2 regions of the Streptomyces sp. NPDC050658 genome follow, and region 1 is predicted to be linked to the other one. Evidence: riboswitches for the same ligand, from Rfam matches in the RefSeq annotation. Region 1 holds a riboswitch; the other holds the start of a gene.
What was found. Region 1 has a riboswitch for S-adenosylmethionine ahead of thrC (threonine synthase). Riboswitches for the same ligand answer to the same signal wherever they lie in the genome.
Positions count from the first base shown of each region.

Region 1 (4,409 bases):
CGCGCTCGAGGCCGCGCCGTGCCTCCTCGTCGAACGCGATGATCTTGGCCATGTGAAGTGGTCCTCCCGGACGGGGTGGAAATGCAAACGGACCGTGCTGGTGCCCGCGACGGACGGCCTGCGTGCCTTGTGGTTCCTTGCCCCACTCGGCCTGCGGACCTCACCGACCCGATCCAAGTTCTGTCACTCTCACTGGGAGAGTGCTAACGCCAATGATTAGCACTCGACCCACCCGAGTGCAAGGTGCTCCCGAGAAGCGGGACCGCTGACGCCCTGCCCCAGCCGGACCACGAGCACACACGAGGGGCCCGTACCCCTGCCGGGATACGGGCCCCTCGTCGCTCGATAAGTCGCTGGCCGATCGCTCCGTGATCAGACGGCGAGCTTGACCATGTCCGCCTGCGGACCCTTCTGGCCCTGCGAGATCTCGAACTCGACTCGCTGACCTTCTTCCAGGGTGCGGTAGCCGTCCATCTGGATCGCGCTGTAGTGGACGAAAACATCCGCACCACCGTCGACCGCGATGAAGCCGTACCCCTTCTCCGCGTTGAACCACTTGACGGTGCCCTGAGCCATGCCTAACTCCCCTATTACTGGCCCTTGCACAGGACCGCACTTCGCGGACCCGGGTCAGACCTCACCCCCCCAATGGGTTGTGGAGGTGTGCGCCGGAACGCGTCGACCGCGGCTGAATGTATCTGTCCAACTGCCGTCTGCAACAGGTCAATCGGACGAGAATTCTGGGCACGCCCGATCGCAGATATGCGGAGAATTTGCCGGAGTTCAGGGCAAGTCGGGCCGGACAAGTGCCGCGAAAGGCTCAAATGGGCAGTGCACTTTGGCTACTTCTTGTCGGCCCCGCGCCGACTTCGTATATGCGCTCGGCACAAACGGAGAAGCTCGTTTCCCAACTGTACCGCGCTCAACCATGCAGAATTGCCCCCTCCGCTTCTCTCGCGGAGGGGGCAATTGAGGTTACGCAGGGTACTTGCGGAAAGATCAGCCGCCGGCCCTGTGCCGGATTGATCAGCCGCCGGCGACGGCCGGAATGATCGAGACGCCCGCGCCGTCCGGCGTCGCCGTCTCCAGGCCCTGCTCGAAACGGACGTCGTCGTCATTGACGTACACGTTCACGAAGCGGCGCAGCTTGCCCTGGTCGTCCAGGACGCGGGCGGCGATACCGGCGTGGTTCTTCTCCAGGTCGGCGATGACCTCGGAGAGGGTCGCCCCTTCGGCGGCGACCTCGGCCTGCCCGCCGGTGTAGGTACGGAGGATGGTGGGGATGCGGACGTTGACGCTCATGGGGTTCACCTCGGTAGTACGGGCCCCGAAGGGGCGCGGGAACTGCGCGACCAACCACAACGGTCCCGCAGTCGGGGAAGAAGGCTCAGGCCCTGCGGCGGCTAACCGGCAAGACCCGCGGCGCGGAACGCATCCAGGCTGGGGCGAATGGTCGCGGTCGCCTGAGACGTCTCGGCAACGGCGTCGAGGGTCTTGAGGCCGTCACCGGTGTTCAACACCACCGTGGTGAGGGACGGGTCGATGAGCCCCGCCTCGATCAGCTTCTTCGTGACGCCGACCGTCACACCACCCGCGGTCTCGGCGAAGATCCCCTCGGTGCGGGCGAGGATCTTGATCGCGTCGACCACCTGCTCGTCGTTCACGTCCTCCACCGCACCACCCGTACGCCGCGCGATGTCCAGCACGTACGGCCCGTCGGCCGGATTGCCGATCGCCAGCGACTTGGCGATCGTGTTCGGCTTCTGGGGGCGTACGACGTCGTGCCCCGCCTTGAACGCGGCCGACACCGGAGAGCAGCCCTCCGCCTGGGCGCCGAAGATCTTGTACGGCTTGTCCTCGACGAGGCCGAGCGCGATCAGCTCCTTCAGCCCCTTGTCGATCTTCGTGAGCTGGGAGCCGGAGGCGATCGGGATGACCAGCTGGTCCGGCAGGACCCAGCCCAGCTGCTCGCAGATCTCGTACGCGAGGGTCTTGGAGCCCTCGCCGTAGTACGGCCGCAGGTTGACGTTGACGAAGCCCCAGCCCTCGCCCAGCGGGTCGCCGATGAGCTCGGAGCAGAAGCGGTTCACGTCGTCGTAGTTGCCCTCGATGCCGACGAGCTCGCCGCCGTACACCGCGGCCATGACGACCTTGCCCTGCTCCAGGTCGTGCGGGATGAACACGCAGGAGCGGAACCCGGCGCGGGCAGCGGCGGCACCGACGGCGCCGGCGAGGTTGCCCGTCGAAGAGCACGAAAGGGTCGTGAACCCGAAGGCGCGCGCAGCCTCGAGCGCCTGCGCCACGACACGGTCCTTGAAGGAGTGCGTGGGGTTGCCGGAGTCGTCCTTGACGAACAACTTGCCCTGCTCGACGCCGAGTTCACGGGCGAGGTTGTCGGCCTTGACCAGCTTGGTCCAGCCGGGGTTCAGGTTCGGCTTGTCGGCCACGTCGGCGGGGACGGGGAGCAGCGGGGCGTAGCGCCAGATGTTGGCGGGCCCGGCCTCGATCTGCTTGCGCAGGGCTTCCGGGTCGCCGGTGGGCAGGTCGTAGGCGACTTCGAGCGGGCCGAAACAGGCCTGACAGGCGAAGATAGGGCCGAGGGCGTAGAGCTCGCCGCACTCGCGGCAGGAGAGGCCCGAAGCGGGGCCGAGGTCTACGGAAAGCGTGGTCGCGGTGGTGTCGTTCGTTTCGACGGTCTGCGCAGCCATGGAGGCGAGGCCCTTTCTCCTCATCTTCCTCGCGACGCATCTCGCCGCGAGACGGAATTGGCACCTTCCCCACCGTGACCTCGTCGGTCGGCGGGAGGGTTGCCGGGGCTTCAACGGGCCGTATCCCTCTGCCCCTCTGGATGAGCGGTATGGCGCCGGGCTCGCGGTCCCGGTGCATTTGTCACGTGATGACCCCCGACATGCGATGGTCATCCGCGTTGTTCAAGACTGTAACCGAAGCCCTGGACCCTTGAGATAGTCGTCCGAACCGCGAGATGGATCACAAACGGGAGGACCCTGACCGTGCTGGAAGAGGTCGAGCGCTGGCTGAGCAGGCGTTCCTGGTCCGTCGCCGACCGTCCCCTTGACCGGCTGGCCGCCGCCAAGCGGGCGTCCGGCGCCTCGGTGAGCGTCGTGCTCCCGGCGCTCGACGAGGAGGAGACGGTCGGCGAGATCGTCGCCGAGATCCGCCGCGAGCTGGTGGAGCGGACGCCGCTGGTCGACGAGCTCGTGGTGATCGACTCCGGCTCGCGGGACCGCACGGCGGAGGTCGCGGGTCAGGCCGGTGCGCGGGTCGTGCACCGGGACGAGATCCTGCCGCGCATCCCGGCCGTGCCCGGCAAGGGCGAGGTGCTGTGGCGCTCGCTGCTGGTGACGGGCGGTGACATCGTCGCGTTCATCGACGCGGACCTGAAGGAGTTCTCCGCGGACTTCGTGTCGGGGATCGTGGGTCCGCTCCTGACGGAGCCCGACGTGGACTTCGTGAAGGCGATGTACGACCGGCCGCTCGGCACCGAGTCGGATTTGCTCGCCTCCGGCAAGACCGCGGGTCAGGGCGGCCGGGTGACCGAGCTGATGGCGCGCCCGCTGCTCAACATGCACTGGCCGCAGCTCGCCGGGTTCGTGCAGCCGCTGGGCGGCGAGTACGCGGCGCGCAGGTCGCTGCTCGAACGGCTGCCGTTCCCCGTCGGGTACGGGGTGGAGCTCGGCCTGCTCGTCGACGCGCTGCACACGGTGGGCCTCGACGCGCTCGCGCAGGTCGACGTCGGGGTGCGCAGGCACCGCCACCAGGACGGGCAGGCGCTCGGCCGGATGGCGGCGGCGATCTACCGGACGGCACAGCTGCGGCTGGCCCGCGGACATCTCGTACGGCCGGAGCTGACGCAGTTCGAGCGGGGCGAGCAGGGATTCGTGCCGCGGACGTATCCCGTGGACACGGAGGAGCGGCCGCCGATGGTGGATGTCGCCGAGTATGCGGCCCGACGCGTGGCGTAACCATATGATTTAGTGCGTGATGTCTAGGTTTTCCACTTATGTGGGTCAGACACGCAATCAACAGGATCGGCCGCCTCGGCGGCCTGACCATGGCCACCGCCCTAGCCGCCACCACACTCGGCGCTGCCGCCGCCGTGCCGGCCGCGGCGGATGTGATCGAGCCCTTCGCCAAGCGGTACGACGACTCGCTGTACGGCGACTTCAAGACCATCGGCAACACGGTCATGGGCTGCCCGACGACCCCCGCGGACATGGCGGCGCGCTGTGCCACCGCCGCGCAGGGCGAGGGCAGGGACAACAACAACACCTTCGTCATGCGGCGGATCAACACCGCCGGCATGGACCCCGACCACGGGTCGAGCACCGGCCGGGTCGCGATCCCGCCGGGCGCGAAGGTGGCGTACGCCCGGCTCTTCTTCGGCGGCA
Region 1 is NZ_JBITGM010000011.1:204,435-208,843, forward strand. Features, by position in the region: gene groL (chaperonin GroEL) at 1-52, opposite strand, end outside; gene ACIBKX_RS32050 (cold-shock protein) at 373-576, opposite strand; gene ACIBKX_RS32055 (MoaD/ThiS family protein) at 1,027-1,302, opposite strand; gene thrC (threonine synthase) at 1,404-2,708, opposite strand; SAM riboswitch class I at 2,726-2,855, opposite strand; gene ACIBKX_RS32065 (glucosyl-3-phosphoglycerate synthase) at 3,012-3,983, shown strand; gene ACIBKX_RS32070 (hypothetical protein) at 4,022-4,409, shown strand, end outside.

Region 2 (4,409 bases), on a different contig from region 1:
ACCCCTTCAACGTCCTGACCGGCGAACGCGGCGTGGCCCGCGTCTTCGGCCCCCAGAAGGGCGCCACGCCCACCCAGGTCGAGGTACTGGCCGCCGCCCTCGAACACTGGGCCCACGTCCTGACCCGTGACCTCGACGTCCGCGAGGACCTCGCCCTCGGCCCCGGCACGGGCGCATCCGGCGGTCTGGGCGCGGGACTCGCCGCCCTCGGCGCCCGGCTGCTCCCCCGCTTCGACGTCCTCCTCGACCACCTGGACCTGGACGCCCGCCTCGCCGCCGCCGACCTCGTCGTCACCGCCGAGGGCGCCCTCGACCACCAGACGCCGCGCGGGAAAATCCCCGCCGAGGTGGCGCGGCGCGCCAAGCGGTCGGGCCGTCCCGTCCTCGTCCTCGCGGGCACCATCGGCCACGGCGCACACCACGTACGGGCGGCGGGCGTGGACGCCTACAGCGCGATCCTGCCCGCCCCGGTCTCGCTCACCGAGGCGCTGGGGCGCGGCGGTGAGTTCCTCACCGACGCGACCGAGCGCGCCCTGCGGATGATCGTCCTCGGCTCACGCCTGCCGGACCGTCAGGCGGCGCTGGTGTCCGGCACGCAACGCCCGTCCTCGGTGCGGTAGTTCCACCGCGCGCCGTCCGCCACCAGCTCCTTTACGGCGCGCACGAAGCGGTCGACGTGCTCGTCCGGGGTGCCCGCGCCGAAGCTCACCCGGATCGCGTTCAGCGACTTCTCGCCGGGCGCGGCCTCGGGGGCACCGCACTCGCCCTGGGTCTGCGGGTCGCTGCCGAGCAGGGTGCGCACCAGCGGGTGGGCGCAGAACAGACCGTCGCGTACGCCGATGCCGTACTCGGCGGAGAGCGCCGCCGCGAAGTGCGAGCTGTTCCAGCCGTCGACGACGAAGGAGATGACTCCGACGCGCGGGGCGTCGTCGCCGAAGAGCGAGAGGACCTTCACGGCGGGCACCTCGGCGAGGCCCTCGCGGACCTTGGCGATGAGGTGCCGCTCACGGGACACGAGCTCGTCGAAGCCCGCCTCGGTGAGCGCCTTGCAGGCGGCGGCGATCGAGTACACGCCGATGACGTTCGGCGAACCGGCCTCGTGCCGCGCCGCGGTGTCGTGCCACTCCACGTCCACACCGCCGTCGGTGCGCCGCGCCACCTTCCGCGAGGCGCCGCCGCCCGCGAGGTAGGGCTCGGCGGACTGCAGCCAGTCGGAGCGGCCCGCGAGCACGCCCGAGCCGAAGGGCGCGTACAGCTTGTGGCCGGAGAAGGCGACCCAGTCTACGTCCAACTCGCTGATGGAGACCGGGTGGTGGGGCGCGAGCTGCGCGGCGTCCAGGACGATCCGGGCGCCGTGCGCGTGGGCGGCGGCGGCCAGCTCCCTGACCGGCCACAGCTCACCGGTGACGTTCGACGCGCCGGTCACGCAGACCAGGGCGGGCCCGTAGGGATCGCGGTCGGCCAGCGCGCGCTCCAGGGTCTCGACGGCCTGGTCCGCGGTGCGGGGAGCGTTCAGGTAGGTCACGCGGGCGTCGCGCCAGGGCAGCAGCGAGGCGTGGTGCTCGGTCTCGAAGACGAAGACCTGGCAGTCGGCGGGCAGCGCGGCGGCGAGCAGGTTGAGCGAGTCGGTGGTCGACCGGGTGAAGACGACCTGGTCGCCCTCCCGGCAGCCGAGGAACTCGGCGACGGTGACCCGGCTGTTCTCGAACAGGTCGGTGGAGAGCTGCGAGAGGTACCCGGCGCCGCGGTGCACGCTGCCGTAGTACGGCGCGTAGGCGGCGACGTCGTCCCACACCCGCTGCAGCGCGGGGGCGCTGGCCGCGTAGTCGAGCGCGGCGTAGGTCACCTCGCCACCGGTGACGAGCGGCACGGTGACGTCCCGGCCGAGCACCGGCAGCGGGGCGGCACAGCAGGGGTCGGCGGAGTCGGCGTCGGTGGCGGTGACCTGGGCGGCGGCGGGGCGTGCGGACATGGCGAAATCTCCCTGCGAGCAAGACGGAACAGCTGCGTAAGATCCCGTGCGGCAGCACAACTGCTGCTCCGCGTACGGGTGTTGCCTCGACGCGCGGCGCTCTTCGCCGGGCGGAGGGGGTACTGCGAACGGGGCCCTAGGCCCTACCGCATTCGCTTGCTCACGAGACTGCTCCCTCGAGGACCAGGACCCCTGGTAGCGAGGGGTCCGCGCTTGCCATACGCCTTGCTGCGTACGGCCTGGTCTTCACCCGGGGCACCCCGCCACGGACGGAGGGTTGCCGGACAGCAAGCCGGGGCCTAATCGCTGTCACTCATGACCTGTCCAGCATCTTGCCACACGATCTTCGACGCGCAAGGCGCAGTCCAGGATCCGGACTGCGCCTTGCGTCACATTCAGGGCGTGCGTCGGTACGTCGGTACGTCAGCGGTTGCTGGCCGCCACCCAGCGCGCCAGGGCCTTCTTCGCGGCCCCGGAGTCGATCGACTCGGCCGCCTTCGCCATACCGCCCCGGATCTGCTCCGCGAGGCTCCCCTCGCCCGGCGAGAGGGCGACGAGCGCCGCCGCCGAGTTGAGCAGCACGGCGTCCCGCACGGGCCCGGTCTCGCCGTCGAGCAGCCGCCGGGCGACCTCCGCGTTGTACGAGGCGTCGGCGCCGCGCAGCGCCTCGACGGGCACCAGGTCGATGCCGACGTCACGCGGGTCGAAGGCCTCCTCGCGCACGGCTCCGTCGCGCACCACCCAGACCCGGGACGTCGACGTCGTCGTCAGCTCGTCGAGCCCGTCGTCGCCGCGGAAGACGAGGGAGGAGTTGCCGCGCTCGGCGAACACCCCGGCCACGACCGGCGCCATCCGCGCGTCGGCGACACCGACCGCCTGGGCCCGCACCCTGGCCGGATTGGTGAGCGGACCGAGCAGGTTGAACACGGTCCGGATGCCCAACTGGCTGCGCGCGGCGCCCGCGTGCCGCAGCGCCGGGTGGAACTTGACCGCGAAGCAGAAGGTGATCCCGGCCTCCTCGGCGACCTCGACCACCCGCTGCGGGGTGAGCTCCAGGTTGACGCCGAGCTTCTCCAGTACGTCGGAGGCGCCGCTGGCCGATGACGCGGCGCGGTTGCCGTGCTTGACGACCTTCGCGCCCGCGCCGGCGATGACGATCGCGGACATCGTGGAGATGTTGACGGTCTTGGCGCCGTCACCGCCCGTACCGACGATGTCGACGGTCGCGCCCGGCACGTCGATCACATTGGCGTGTTCGTACATCGCGCGCACCAGACCGGAGATCTCCTCCACGGTCTCGCCCTTGGCCCGCAGCGCCACCACGAAGCCCGCGATCTGCGCCTCGGTGGCCTCGCCGCGCATGATGCGGTCCATCGCCCAGGCGGTCGCGTCCGCGCTCTGGTCGTGGCCGTAGAGCAGGCCGTTCAGTACGTCGGGCCAGGAACGGCCCGCCGCGGTGTTGCCTCCTGCGGGGGTCACAGCGCTCATCTGCCGCTCCTGGGTTCGTATAAAAGGGGTCGAGGACACCCTATCCAGCTCCGGGGACGGCAAAGAGCCCCGTCCATGCAATGGACGGGGCTCCTGCCGTGGCGACCTTGTGGTCAGAGCCCGGTGGGCTCCAGGGGATCAGTGGTGGCCGTGGCCGCTCGTGATCTCCTTGTACTCCTCGACGGTGGGCTTGGGGATCTGGCTTTCCTCCCCGTAGTAGCCCTTCGAGAGCTTGGCGCGGAGCTTCTGCGAACCGGACACCTTGCGCTCGACGCCGTTCTCGTCGACCGTCGGGCCGATCTCGATCGGCTCGTACTGCTCGTGCGCGGTGAGCGTGTGCAGCTGCTCCTGACCGAGCGGCTCGTGGACCTCGATGAACTCACCGTGCGGCAGGCGCTTGATGATGCCGGACTCGCGTCCGTGCAGCACCTTGTCCTTGTCGCGCCGCTGCAGACCCAGGCAGATCCGCTTGGTGGCGATGAAGGCGAGGACCGGTCCGACGAAGAAGAAGATCCGGACGAACCAGGTGATCGCGTTCAGCGACAGGTGGAAGTGCGTGGCCCACAGGTCGTTGCCACCACCGACGAGCATGATCATGTACGCCGTGATCCACGCGACACCGAAGGCCGTACGGGTCGGGGCGTTGCGCGGGCGGTCCAGGATGTGGTGCTCGCGCTTGTCTCCGGTGACCCAGGACTCGATGAACGGGTAGACCGCGATCGCCGCGAGGACCAGCGGGAAGATCACCAGCGGGATGAACACGCCCAGGACGAGCGTGTGACCCCAGAGGTTGATCTCCCAGCCCGGCATGACACGGATCAGACCCTCGGCGAAGCCCATGTACCAGTCGGGCTGGGCGCCGGTGGACACCTGGTCCGGACGGTACGGGCCGAGCGCCCAGATCGGGTTGATCGAGGCGATCGCCGCGATGGCCGCGATGACACCGAAG
Region 2 is NZ_JBITGM010000001.1:464,644-469,052, forward strand. Features, by position in the region: gene ACIBKX_RS02200 (glycerate kinase) at 1-620, shown strand, start outside; gene ACIBKX_RS02205 (aminotransferase class V-fold PLP-dependent enzyme) at 572-1,972, opposite strand; SAM riboswitch class IV at 2,177-2,293, opposite strand; gene trpD (anthranilate phosphoribosyltransferase) at 2,396-3,460, opposite strand; gene ACIBKX_RS02215 (cytochrome bc complex cytochrome b subunit) at 3,599-4,409, opposite strand, start outside.
Region 2: linked by a shared signal. The riboswitch ahead of ACIBKX_RS02205 (aminotransferase class V-fold PLP-dependent enzyme) and the one ahead of thrC (threonine synthase) in region 1 are both predicted to bind S-adenosylmethionine.